3 regions of the Lentzea chajnantorensis genome follow, and region 2 is predicted to be linked to each of the others. Evidence: predicted binding sites of a transcription regulator. Region 2 holds the regulator's gene; each other region holds the start of a gene.
What was found. Region 2 encodes HspR, which represses chaperone genes until heat shock. Its sites were predicted from a motif close to ANNTTGAGTNNNNNNNACTCAANNT; they were not measured.
Positions count from the first base shown of each region.

Region 1: a site for HspR is predicted at 1,973-1,997, ahead of lon (endopeptidase La). Genes of this name have one in related genera too.
Region 3: a site for HspR is predicted at 1,592-1,616, ahead of ACVDFE_RS11550 (adenylate cyclase). Genes of this name have one in related genera too.

Region 1 is NZ_JBSDZT010000002.1:2,610,910-2,614,995, reverse strand. Features, by position in the region: gene srmL (PheS-related mystery ligase SrmL) at 52-1,080, shown strand; gene ACVDFE_RS13675 (SAM-dependent methyltransferase) at 1,053-1,850, opposite strand; gene lon (endopeptidase La) at 2,013-4,086, shown strand, end outside.
Region 2 is NZ_JBSDZT010000002.1:1,284,456-1,288,541, forward strand. Features, by position in the region: gene dnaK (molecular chaperone DnaK) at 1-302, shown strand, start outside; gene grpE (nucleotide exchange factor GrpE) at 299-925, shown strand; gene dnaJ (molecular chaperone DnaJ) at 943-2,109, shown strand; gene ACVDFE_RS06935 (heat shock protein transcriptional repressor HspR) at 2,116-2,544, shown strand; gene ACVDFE_RS06940 (SDR family oxidoreductase) at 2,546-3,442, opposite strand; gene ACVDFE_RS06945 (TetR/AcrR family transcriptional regulator) at 3,526-4,086, shown strand, end outside.
Region 3 is NZ_JBSDZT010000002.1:2,169,973-2,174,058, reverse strand. Features, by position in the region: gene ACVDFE_RS11555 (hypothetical protein) at 1-581, opposite strand, end outside; gene ACVDFE_RS11550 (adenylate cyclase) at 584-1,591, opposite strand; gene ACVDFE_RS11545 (mechanosensitive ion channel family protein) at 1,740-2,819, shown strand; gene ACVDFE_RS11540 (MFS transporter) at 2,887-4,086, shown strand, end outside.

The DNA of each region.
Region 1 (4,086 bases), 1.3 Mb from region 2:
TCGGTCGGGGGACCTCGCACCAGCACCCCACGCCGAGAACGGGAAGAACCCATGTACCGCACCGATGAACTCGTGCGCGCCCTGAACGTCCGCGACCTCACCGATCCCGCCCAGGGCCCGCACGCGATGCAACTGCTGATCGCCGACCTCAAGGCAGCGTTGCCGGACACGAGAGAAGTGCGCCACCATCCGCTCGTACCGGTGGAGCACAACTACGAGCACCTCGGCTATCCCGCCGACGCCATCACGCGCGATGCCCGCTACACGAGGTACGTCAGCGAGACGTGCATGTTGCGCAGCCACACGACGGCGATGATCCCGCCCGCGCTCAAGGACGCGCGGCCCGACGTCACGCTCCTGTGCCCCGGTCTGGTCTACCGCCGTGACACGGTCGACAGGCTGCACACGGGCACACCGCACCAGCTCGACCTCTGGCGCATAACGCACGGAGCCGAACCGCTCGAAGACCTGATCCACGTGGTCGTGAGCACGGTTCTCCCCGGCAAGCGCTACCGCACGATCGACGCCGAACACCCGTACACCACGCACGGCAAGCAGATCGACGTGTGGCACGACGGCCAGTGGGTGGAGATCGGCGAGTGCGGGTACGCGGCGCGGCACGTCCTCAAGGACCACCCGCACGGGCTCGCGATGGGGCTGGGCCTCGACCGGTTGGTGATGCTGCGCAAGGGCGTTCCCGACATCCGCCTGCTGCGCAACGGGGACGCGCGCATCGCGGAGCAGATGCGGGACCTGGCCGAGTACCGCCCGATCTCCCGGCACCCGGCCGCGACCAGGGACATCTCGATCGTGGCCGACGGGCACGAGGACGCCGAGACGCTCGGTGACCGGATTCGCGCGCTGGACCCGCAGGACCTGGTCGAGGAGATCGCGGTTCTCAGCGAGACACCGGCCGAGGAGCTGCCCGCGCACGTCCGGGAGCGCCTCGGTGCCCGGCCGGGGCAGAAGAACGTGCTCATCCGCGTGACGATGAGGGCGCCGGAGCGCACCCTCACCGACCGCGAGACGAACGAGCTGAGGGACCGGCTGCTTCAGCGCTTGCGGGCGACCGCGCCGTAGATGCTGATGCGGTCCTCGTAGGAGTCCGGGCGCCACTCGTTCACCGGGACGACGCCCGGCTCCAGCACGTCCATGCCGTCGAAGAAGCGGACGACCTCGGCGTGCGAGCGGACGCTGATCGCGTTGTCGGTGCTGCGGTACACCGCCATGACCTGCGCGGCCTCCTCCTGTTCCTGCGGCGAGAGGCCGTCGTGGGTGGCGTGCGTGATCGCCAGGTACGAGCCGGAGGGGAACGCGGCCATGTACTCGGCGGCGGCGCCGTACGGGTCGTCGGAGTCGGGCACGAAGTGCAGGGCCGCGATGATCAGCACCGCGACCGGCCGGTCGAAGTCGAGGACGTCGCGGGCGGCGTGCAGCACCTTCGCGGGCGCGCGCAGGTCGGCCTGCAACGCCGTGGCGTGCGGGTTGTCGGCGAGCAGCGCGGTGCTGTGGGCCACGGCGACGGGCTCGAAGTCCACGTAGACCACGCGTGCCGACGGGTTGTCCTGCTGGGCGATCTCGTGGACGTTGCCCACGGTCGGGATGCCGGAGCCCAGGTCGAGGAACTGGTCGACGCCCTCCGCGACCAGGTGGCGCACGGCCCTGCGCAGGAACGAGCGGTTGGCCCCCGCGCTGTGGGCGATGCCGGGGAAGATCTTCTCCACCTGCTTGGCGGCGGCGCGGTCGGCTTCGAAGTTGTGCGAGCCGCCCAGGTAGTAGTCGTACATCCGCGCGACGCTCGGACGCGTGACGTCGACCGTGGACGGGACCCACTTCAGCTCTTCCTTCACGCGAAGATCCTCGCTAATCGCCGCACGGGTGTCCACCGCCACACGCCCGGTCGCCCGCCGTGTCACCCGCTTCCCCGCTCGCTCACAGCGAACGGACCGGGGGAACACCACCCCGCTGAAGTTGGTTGAGCGGTACAGACTCAACTTTGGAGGGTGATGGAGATGGGCGAGACGTTGGCCCTGCCGGTGCTGCCGCTGGACGACGTTGTGGTGCTGCCCGGCATGGTGGTGCCGATCCGCATCTCCGGTGCGGAGGCCAGCGCGGAGGCCCGTGCCGCCGTGGACGCCGCCACGACGGCGGCGAACCACCAGGTTCTGCTGGTACCACGGCTGGACGGGAAGTACGCGGCGGTCGGCACACTGGCCGAGATCGAGCAGGTGGGACGCCTGCCGGGCGGTGAGCGCGCGGCGGTCGTGCGCGGTACCAAGCGCGTGCGGATCGGGACGGGGACCACGGGGCCGGGTGCGGCGCTGTGGGTGAACGCGACCGTCACCGACGAGTCGCCGGTCACCGACCGGACGCGGGAGCTGGCCCGCGAGTACCGGGCCATCGTCACGAACGTCCTGCAGACGCGGGGTGCGTGGCAGATGGTCGACTCGGTGCAGCAGATCACCGACCCGTCCGCGCTCGCCGACCTCGCCGGCTACGCGCCCTACCTCGACGAGAAGCAGAAGATCTGGCTGCTGGAGACGAGCGACGTCACCGCGCGGCTGGAGAAGCTGGTCGAGTGGGGACAGGCGCACCTGACCGAGCTCGACGTCAACGAGACGATCGCGAAGGACGTCAAGGAAGGCGTCGAGAAGCAGCAGCGGGAGTTCTTGCTGCGCCAGCAGATGGCCGCGATCCGCAAGGAGCTGGCCGAGCTCGACGGCAAGCCGGCGTCCGAGGAGGCCGACTACCGGGCCCGCGTCGAGGCCGCGAGCCTGCCGGAGAAGGTCGAGAAGGCGGCGCTCGCCGAGGTCGAGAAGATGGAGCGCACCTCGGAGCAGTCGCCGGAGGTGGGCTGGATCCGGACGTGGCTCGACACCGTCCTCGAACTGCCGTGGAACGAGCGGACCGAGGACTCGTACGACATCAAGGCCGCGCGTGAGGTGCTCGACGCCGACCACGCGGGTCTGGACGACGTGAAGCAGCGCATCACCGAGTACCTGGCCGTGCGCAAGCGCCGGGCCGATCGCGGTCTTGGTGTCGTGGGCGGTCGTCGTTCCGGTGCGGTGCTCGCGCTCGTCGGTCCCCCCGGTGTCGGCAAGACGTCGCTGGGCGAGTCCGTGGCGCGCGCCATGGGGCGGAAGTTCGTGCGGGTCGCTCTGGGCGGCGTGCGCGACGAGGCCGAGATCCGCGGTCACCGCCGCACGTACGTCGGCGCGTTGCCGGGCCGGATCGTCCGCGCGATCAGCGAGGCCGGTTCGATGAACCCGGTCGTGCTCCTCGACGAGATCGACAAGGTCGGCTCCGACTACCGCGGCGACCCGACGGCGGCGTTGCTGGAGGTGCTGGACCCGGCGCAGAACCACACGTTCCGCGACCACTACCTGGAGGTCGAGCTCGACCTCTCGGACGTGGTGTTCCTCGCGACCGCGAACGTGCTGGAGTCGATCCCGGCGCCGCTGCTCGACCGCATGGAGCTCGTGCAGCTCGACGGCTACACCGAGGACGAGAAGGTCACGATCGCCCGCGACCACCTGCTGCCGCGCCAGCTCGACCGGGCCGGTCTCACGGCGCAGGACGTCGCGATCGACGAGGCCGCCCTGCACCAGCTCGCGAGCGAGTACACGCGGGAAGCCGGTGTGCGGCAGCTGGAACGGTCCCTCGCGCGGATTCTGCGCAAGGTGACCGCGAAGGTCGCGCTGGGCGAGCGGGAGCTGCCGATCGAGGTCGACCGGCCGTCGCTCAAGTCGTACCTGGGCAGCCCGAAGAACACGCCCGAGTCGGCGGAGCGGACCTCGGTGCCCGGTGTGGCAACGGGTCTGGCCGTCACGGGCGTCGGCGGTGACGTGCTGTTCATCGAGGCCTCGCTGGCCCCGAAGGACACCGGGTCGACCGGCGTCACGCTCACCGGCCAGCTCGGCGACGTGATGAAGGAGTCGGCGCAGATCGCGTTGTCCTACCTGCGTTCGCACGACGACAAGGCCGCGGCGCTGGCCGACCGGGGTGTGCACATCCACGTCCCGGCGGGTGCGGTGCCGAAGGACGGGCCGTCCGCGGGCGTGACGATGACGACGGCGCTGGCCTCGC
Region 2 (4,086 bases):
AGGTCGTCAAGGAGAACGACGACAAGCTCCCGGCGGAGATCAAGGACAAGGTCAACGCCGCCGTCGCCGAGGCGAACGAGGCGCTCAAGGGCACCGACATCAACGCCATCAAGGCCGCGGTGGAGAAGCTCGCGACCGAGTCGCAGGCCATCGGCCAGGCGATCTACGCCAACGCACCGGGCGCGGCGGGTGCCGAGGCCCCCGGTGCGGGCGCCGGTGCGGCCGGTGCCGGCCAGGCCAAGTCCGACAAGGACGACGACGTCGTCGACGCCGAGATCGTGGACGAGGACGAGAAGAAGTGACCGAGCCGAGGCACGCAGCTCCTGACGAGCAGCAGCCTCCCCTCGTCGTGAACGACCGGCGCCGGATCGACCCCGAAACGGGCGAGGTCCGCGCGCCGGCCGCTCCGGCGGAGGAGGGCGCAGCTCAGGAGACCGACGAGACCGTGGTCGCCGCCGAGTTCGTGGACGACGCCGCCGTCGAGCTGAAGGCCCAGCTCGACGAGCGCACCGCGGACCTGCAGCGGCTCACCGCCGAGTACGCGAACTACCGCAAGCGGGTGGAACGCGACCGGGAAGCGGTGATCAACAACGCGAAGGCGTCCGTGGCCGCCGAGCTCCTGCCGCTGCTGGACGACGTCGAACGGGCCGCCGCTCACGGCGACCTGACCGGCGCGTTCAAGGCGGTGGCGGACAAGCTCGTGTCCACGCTGCAGAAGACCGGTCTGGAGCCGTTCGCGCACGAGGGCGAGGCGTTCGACCCGTCGGTGCACGAGGCCGTGCAGCACAGCACGTCCCCGGACGTCGAGGGCCCGACCGTCACCGCCGTGCTGCGGCGCGGCTACCGGTTCGGCGAGAAGCTCGTCCGCCCGGCGCTCGTCGCCGTGACGGACCACGAGCCGGCAGCACCCGCTGAAGAGAGCTGAAGGGAGGGAGACGTCCGGTGAGTGCTAGGGACTGGATCGAGAAGGACTTCTACCGCGAACTGGGCGTCTCCTCCGACGCCTCGGCGGACGAGATCAAGAAGTCGTACCGCAAGCTCGCCCGTGAGCTGCACCCCGACGCCAACCCCGGTGACGCCAAGGCGGAGGCCCGCTTCAAGGCCGTCTCCGAGGCCTACGGGGTGCTGTCCGACGCGGCGAAGCGCAAGCAGTACGACGAGGCTCGTCGCCTGTTCGCGGGCGGAGGGGGCTTCCCCGGCGGCTTCGGCGGTGCCGGCGGCTTCGACGTCAACGACCTGTTCGGCCGGGCGGCGCAGGGCACCGGTGGCGGTGGCGGTGGCCTGGGCGACCTGCTCGGCGGCCTGTTCAACCGGCGCGGTGGCGGCGGTGCGGCCTCGGCCACGCGTCCCCGTCGCGGCGAGGACGTCGAGACCGACGTCCGGCTCGACTTCACCGAGGCGGTGAGGGGCGCGCAGGTGCCACTGCGGCTGTCCTCACCGGCCGCGTGCACGACCTGCGGCGGCTCGGGCGCCAAGCCGGGCACGACGCCGCACACCTGCGCGACCTGCTCGGGTTCCGGCCTGGTCACGCGGTCGCAGGGCGCGTTCGCGTTCAGCGAGCCGTGCCGCGACTGCCGCGGCACCGGCCGGATCATCGACGACCCGTGCGTCGAGTGCGGTGGCGACGGCGTCAGCACCCGCACCCGCACGCTGACCGTCCGGATTCCCTCGGGGGTCGACGACGGCCAGCGGATCCGCCTGGCGGGACAGGGCGAACCGGGGCGCAACGGCGGCCCGTCGGGCGACCTGTTCGTCCGCGTGCACGTCAACCCGCACAGCGTGTTCGGCCGCCAGGGCAACGACCTGACGCTGACCGCGCCGATGACGTTCCCCGAGCTGGCGCTGGGCACGACGTTGACCGTGCCGACGCTGGACGGCAAGGTGACCTTGAAGGTGCCGGCCGGCACCGCTTCCGGGCGCGTGCTGAGGGCGCGCGGCAAGGGCATCACCCGCAAGGACGGCAGCCAGGGCGATCTGCTGATCACGCTGGAGGTCGCCGTCCCGAACAACCTGTCCTCCGAGGCGCGCACGGCCCTGGAGGGCTACGCGGACGTGACCAAGGAGCACGACCCGCGAGGTGAGCTGAACGCGCTGCTGGAAGGGCGGTGAGTTCCGGTGAGTTTTCCGTTCCCGCCGGGGACTGACGAGGACACGCCGTTCTTCGTCATCTCGGTGGCAGCACAGCTCTCCGGCCTGCACGCGCAGACCCTGCGGTCCTACGACCGGATGGGCCTCGTGTCGCCGGGCCGCACCTCCGGCGGCGGCCGCCGCTACTCGATGCGCGACATCGTGCTGCTGCGCGAGGTCCAGCGCCTCTCCCAGGAGGAGGGCGTGAACCTCGCCGGCATCAAGCGCATCATCGACCTGGAGCACCAGGTCGACGCCCTGCGCGCCCGCGTGACCGAGCTGTCCCAGGAGCTGGCCCAGGCACTGGCCGCCGCCGACTCCGCGGCGGCCGCGGTGCACGCCTCCTACCGCAGGGACCTGGTCCCGGTGCGGCAGGAGACGGCGCTCGTGGTGTGGAAGCCCAAGCCGCGCAAGTAGCTCACCGCTCGAAGTAGAACCCGGTCTCCAGGTCCGCCAGGAGGCCGGGTTCCTGCGGTTCCCACCCCAGCAGCGTCCTCGTGCGCGCGCTGGACGTCGGTGCGTCCCGCGTCACCATGAACGCCAACGGCCCGAAGTGCTCCTGCGCTCGTTCCGCGGGAATGCTCTCGACCGGCAGGCCGAGCTTGCGCCCGATCGCCTCGGCGATGGTGCGCATCGGCACGGCCTCCTCGGCCACCGCGTGCAGCACGGAGCCGGCGGGTGCCTTCTCCACCGCCAGCCGGTACAGCCGCGCCGCGTCCAGGGTGTGCGCCGCGGACCAGCGGTTCGTGCCGTCGCCGGGGTAGCCGGACACGCCCTTCTCCCGCGCGGTCCTGACCAGGATCGGGATGAACCCGGCCGTGTCGAGCGGGCTGTGCACGGTGGGCGGCAGCACGACCACCGAACCGCGCACGCCGGCCGCGTCGATGATCGCGTTCCGCGCGGCACCGCGGCTGTCGGTGTCGGTGACCCGGTCCTCCTCCGTCGCGGTGCGGCCCAGGTCGGAGTAGGACAGCGTGCCGCTGGTGCCCACGAGCGGCTTGTCCGTGCCTGCCAGCTCGTCGAGGAACGCCCTGACCACCGCCAGGTCGGCTCCGGCGGCACCCGCGTAGTCGCCGGCGAACATCTCCTCGTGCTTGAACGCCAGGTGGACCACCGCGTCCGCCTCGGCCGCGGCCTTGCGCAGCCCGTCCAGGTCGTCGAGGTCACCGCGCCGGACCCGGGCGCCCCAGGCCTCCAGCCTGGCGGCGGACAGGTCGGACCGGGCCAGGCCGACGACCTCGTGCCCGGCTCCCAGCAGCTCCGGGACCAGCGCCGAACCGACGTGACCGCTGGCGCCCGTGACGAAAACCTTCATTGCACTTCCTCAAGGTGATGGGACTTGGTCTCATCAACCGTAGCAGAGTGATGGGACTTAGTCGCATCACTTAGGATGGGGGCATGGGTCGATGGGAGCCGGACGCGCGGGAGCGGTTGGTGCGCGCCGCACTCGACCTGTTCGGCGAGCAGGGGTACGACAACACCGCGGTCGCGCAGATCGCCGAACGCGCCGGGCTCACCAAGAGCACGTTCTTCCGGCACTTCCGGGACAAGCGCGAGGTGCTCTTCGGCGGTCAGGACCAGCTCGCCGAGGTGCTCACCACCGGCATCGCCTGCGCGCCGGAGCAGGCGGAACCGCTGGCCGCGGTCGAGGCGGCGCTGGTCGCGGTCGGCACCTGGTTCACCGACGAGCACCGGGCGCACGGCCCGCAGCGGCAGGCGGTGATCGAGGACCACCTCGAACTGCGCGAGCGGTCGGCGCTGAAGATGGTCGGTTTCGGCGTGGCCATGAAGGACGCGCTCGAACGCCGCGGCGTCGCCGAGCTGGCGGCAGCGGTGGCCGCCGAGCTCGGCGTGCTCGCCTTCGAACGCGCGTACGGCACGTGGGTGGCGACCACCGGGGACTGGTCCGACGTCGTCCGGCGGTCGGTCGCCGAGGTGCGGACCGCGGCTGCCGACCTC
Region 3 (4,086 bases), 890 kb from region 2:
TTGGCCTTCAACCGCCGCTTGTTCAGCTCGTCGCCGATGATGAACAGGTAGCCCTTGCGGCCGCGCTTCTGCCAGGCGTCGGTGACCACGTGCCGCGCGATGAAGTACGCGGCCAGCTCGTACGACTCGCTCTTCTGCCCGCCGCCGTTGCCTTCGAGGAAGATGTCGCGCAGCTGCTCGTCCATGCGGTTGTCCGACTCGAACTGCCCGACCTGCAGCGGGACCCGGTCGCTGTCGGCGTCGCCGATGCCGCCGAACATCAGCTGCGGGTCGGTGAGGTACCCCTTGCGCTGCAACAACCCGTGCAGCTTGCCGAGCTTGCCCTGCATGATCCGCGGCACGCTGCCCATCGACCCGGTCACGTCGAACAGCACCGCGATGGGTGTCGAGTCGGCGTGGTCGGGCGAGTCGCGGCACTCGCGGAACGCGACCTTGAACGGGTCGAGCGCGGGTGCGGCCTTCCAGTCGTCCCGCGGCCGCGACCGGACCGACGCGGTGTAGCCGAAGTCGGCGATCCCCTTGGCGGCGCGGAAGGTCTTGGCCGCCGCGTAGGCGTTGTCGTCCCACTTGCCGTGTCCCATGGTCATTCTCCAGTCTCGGGGAGGGCGAACGGGCGGAACACCCGTGGCCCGTAGAGGTCTTCGAGCAGGTCGTCGTACTCGCCGAGCAGGTCGACGGCGTCCGGGCGGCGCCGCGGCTGGTCTTGCAGGCACCCGCCGGCGAACGCGAGCTGGCGTTCCTCGTCCGGCCGCAGCACCTCCCGCATCAGCAGGTGCGCCATGTGGACGTCGGTGGCCGCCGTGGCCGGGTGGCCCAGGCCGATCTCCGGCGGGTAGGTGGTCGTGCGGCTGGTGGCGAGGAGCCGCTGGCCCTCCTCGACGGCGAACGACCAGCCGGCCAGCACGATGCCGTGCTGCCGCGGGTGGACCAGGACGTTGTCCGCGGTGACGGCGCCGTGCACGAGACCGGCCTGGTGCGCGCCGGCCAGCGCTTTGAGCAGCCTGCGGTGCATCCACGCGTAGTCGCGGCCGTCGAGGCCCGCCGGGAAGGCCTTCCTGACCTCGGCGAGCGTCACGAACCCGTCCCGCAGCGGGTCGAGCACCGTGAAGGCGCGCGATCCCTTGGCGACGTCGCCGGAGGTGTCGAGCAGCCGCGGGTAGAACGGCCGCAGCCACTGGTTGTGGTCGGTGAACCGCTCCAGCCGCCGCAGCGCCTGCCACTCGCCGTGCAGCAGCGGGTTGAGCGCCGGGTTGCGCACGACCTTCACCACGTGCGGGCCGTCCGACTCGTACAGGTTGGCGATGCTGCCCCGCGCGAACGGCTCCCCGATGCGGTAGAGGCCCGTCCTGGTCCTGAGCTCGACGCGGGTGCCGTGCGCCCAGTCGTGGTGCAGGCCGGTCAGCTTCGCCGCCGCGGCGTGGGCCCGCGGGTGGTGCGGGCCCACCACGTCGGGGTGCAGGACCGAGGCCAGGGCGTGGTACCGGCGCTTGGCCTGCCTGCGGCCGGCCGGGTCGGTGGTCCGCGGGCCGAAGAGGGCTTCGGGGGTCGCGGCACCTTCCACCTGGTCCAGGGCCTCGGTCGTCGTGAGCATGGTTTGAGTCTAAGAGACTCAAACTCGGATTGCAACGGCCGGGTGACCGGTGTGATCCGGACGACCTTCCCCTGTACGAGTGAGGCGGCTCATGGTGTCCCACCGTCGGGACCACGGGTAACCGGTCCGGAACGGAAGGAGGAAACAGGTGCTGTTCGTGGTGCTCGGGTGTTCGGTGGTCTTCTCGTTGCTGGTGGTGGAGGTGGTGCACCGGCTGGTGCGGCGCTTCACCCACAGCGGGCGGATGTACCGTCCCGGGCAGGCGTTCGCGGCGGTGCTGGCCACTCAGATAAGCCTCAGCGTGTACCCGGTCGACGCGCCGGTCACGCAGCACGTCCTCGGCATAGCGCTGATCCTCGCCGGAGCGTGGTTGCTGGCCGCGCTCATCAGCACGCTCGTGGACGTGTCACTGGCGCGCATCCGCACGGACGTCACGGACAACCGGCACGCGCGGCGGGTGCACACGCAGGTCACGCTGGTGCGGCGGCTGGTGCTGGTGGTCATCGGCGTGCTGGCGGTCGGCGCGATCCTGATGACGTTCCCCGGTGCGCGGGCGGTCGGGTCGACGGTGCTCGCCTCGGCGGCGGTGATCGGCGCGGTCGCGGCGTTCTCGGCGCAGTCGTTGCTGGGCAACCTGATCTCGGGGCTGCAGATCGCGTTCAGCGACGCGGTGCGGCTCGACGACGTCGTGGTCGTCGAGGGCGAGTGGGGCCGGGTCGAGGACATCACGCTGACGTACGTGGTGCTGCACCTGTGGGACGACCGGCGGCTGGTGCTGCCGACCTCGTACTTCCTGAAGACGCCGTTCGAGAACTGGACGCGCACGCAGTCGGCGCTGCTCGGCACGGTGGAGCTGGACCTGGACTGGACGGTGCCGGTCGAGGCGATGCGGCACGAGCTGCGGTCCATGCTGGAGGGCAGCGACCTGTGGGACGGGCGGGTGTCCGTGCTGCAGGTGACGCAGGCGACGCAGGGGTTCGTGCGGGTCAGGGCGCTGGTCAGCGCGGCGGACGCCGGCAAGCTGTGGGACCTGCGGTGTCTCGTGCGCGAGCACCTGGTCGACTGGGTGCAGCGGCAGCACGACGGCGCGTTGCCGCAGATCAGGACGCGCGCGGTCAGCACCGTCAGGCGGGTGCAGCCGCAGACCGACCAGCACACCGACGCGCGGGTGTTCGGCGAGAGCGCGGACGGGGCGCAGCGCGAGCAAGCGTTTGCGGGGCCCAAGTAGAGCGCATGTCGCGAACCACGTGCTGCTCACCGCGACCGCGGGAGGGTCGATCCACCACACTGGACCCATGAGAACCGGTGACCAGGTCGTGCAGGGCCTGCCGTGGCGGTGGCGTGCGCAGGGCACGATCTTCGTCATCGGCGGGCTCGGGTTCCTGTTCGACGCGTGGGACGTCACGCTCAACGCGTTCCTGATCCCGCTGGTCGGCGCCGAGTGGGGGCTGAGCCTCGGCCAGCGCGGCTGGGTCGGCACGGCGAACCTGATCGGCATGGCGGTCGGGGCGTTCGCGTGGGGCGCGATCGCGGACACCATCGGGCGCAAGAAGGCGTTCAGCCTCACGATCCTGATGTTCTCGGTGTTCACGGTCGCGGGCGCGGCGTCACCGGACTTCGTCACGTTCTGCGTGTTCCGGTTCCTGGCCGGTGTGGGGCTCGGCGGGTGCATCCCGGTCGACTACGCGCTGGTCGGCGAGTTCACGCCGGCGAAGGTGCGCGGGCGGGTGCTGGCGGCGATGGACGCGTTCTGGCCGCTCGGGGCGACGCTGTGCGGGCTGACCGCCGCCCACCTGGCCGGCCTGGGCAGCTGGCGGCTGCTGATGCTCACGATGGTGCTGCCGGCGCTGCTGCTGTTCTGGATCCGGCGCTCGGTGCCCGAGTCACCGATGTTCCTGGTCGCGAAGGGACGCACGCACGAGGCCAAGAAGGTCATCGACGACCTGGTCGCCAAGACCGGCGCACCGCACGAGGACTGGCGGCTGCCCGCACCGCAGCAGCTGCAACGCCTCTCCCCCAGGGTGATGTTCGCGCAGCTCAAGGACATCTGGCGGTACGACCCGCGGCGCACGGCGGCGCTGTGGGTGCTGTTCCTCGCGGTGTTCCTGCTGTACTACGGCGCCGTCACGTGGCTGCCGAGCATCCTGAAGGCGCAGGGGTACGGCACGTACGCGGCGTTCATGGTCACGACGCTCACGGTGGCGGTGGGCATCGTGAGCGCGCTGGTCAGCGCATGGCTCGTGGACGTGTTCGGGCGCAAGTGGGTCATCGCGATCAGCGCGCCCCTCGCGGCGGTGGCGCTGGTGCTGTTCGCGGTGCAGCTCGACGTCGGCGGTGCCGCGAAGACGTGGATCACCGTGTACGGGGTGCTGATCCAGGTCACCATCCCCGCGCTGTACGCGTTCGCGCCGGAGCTCTACCCGACGCACCTGCGGGCCAGCGGGTTCGGCTGGGCGTCCACGGTCAGCCGGGTCGGGGCGGGTTTCGTGCCCGTC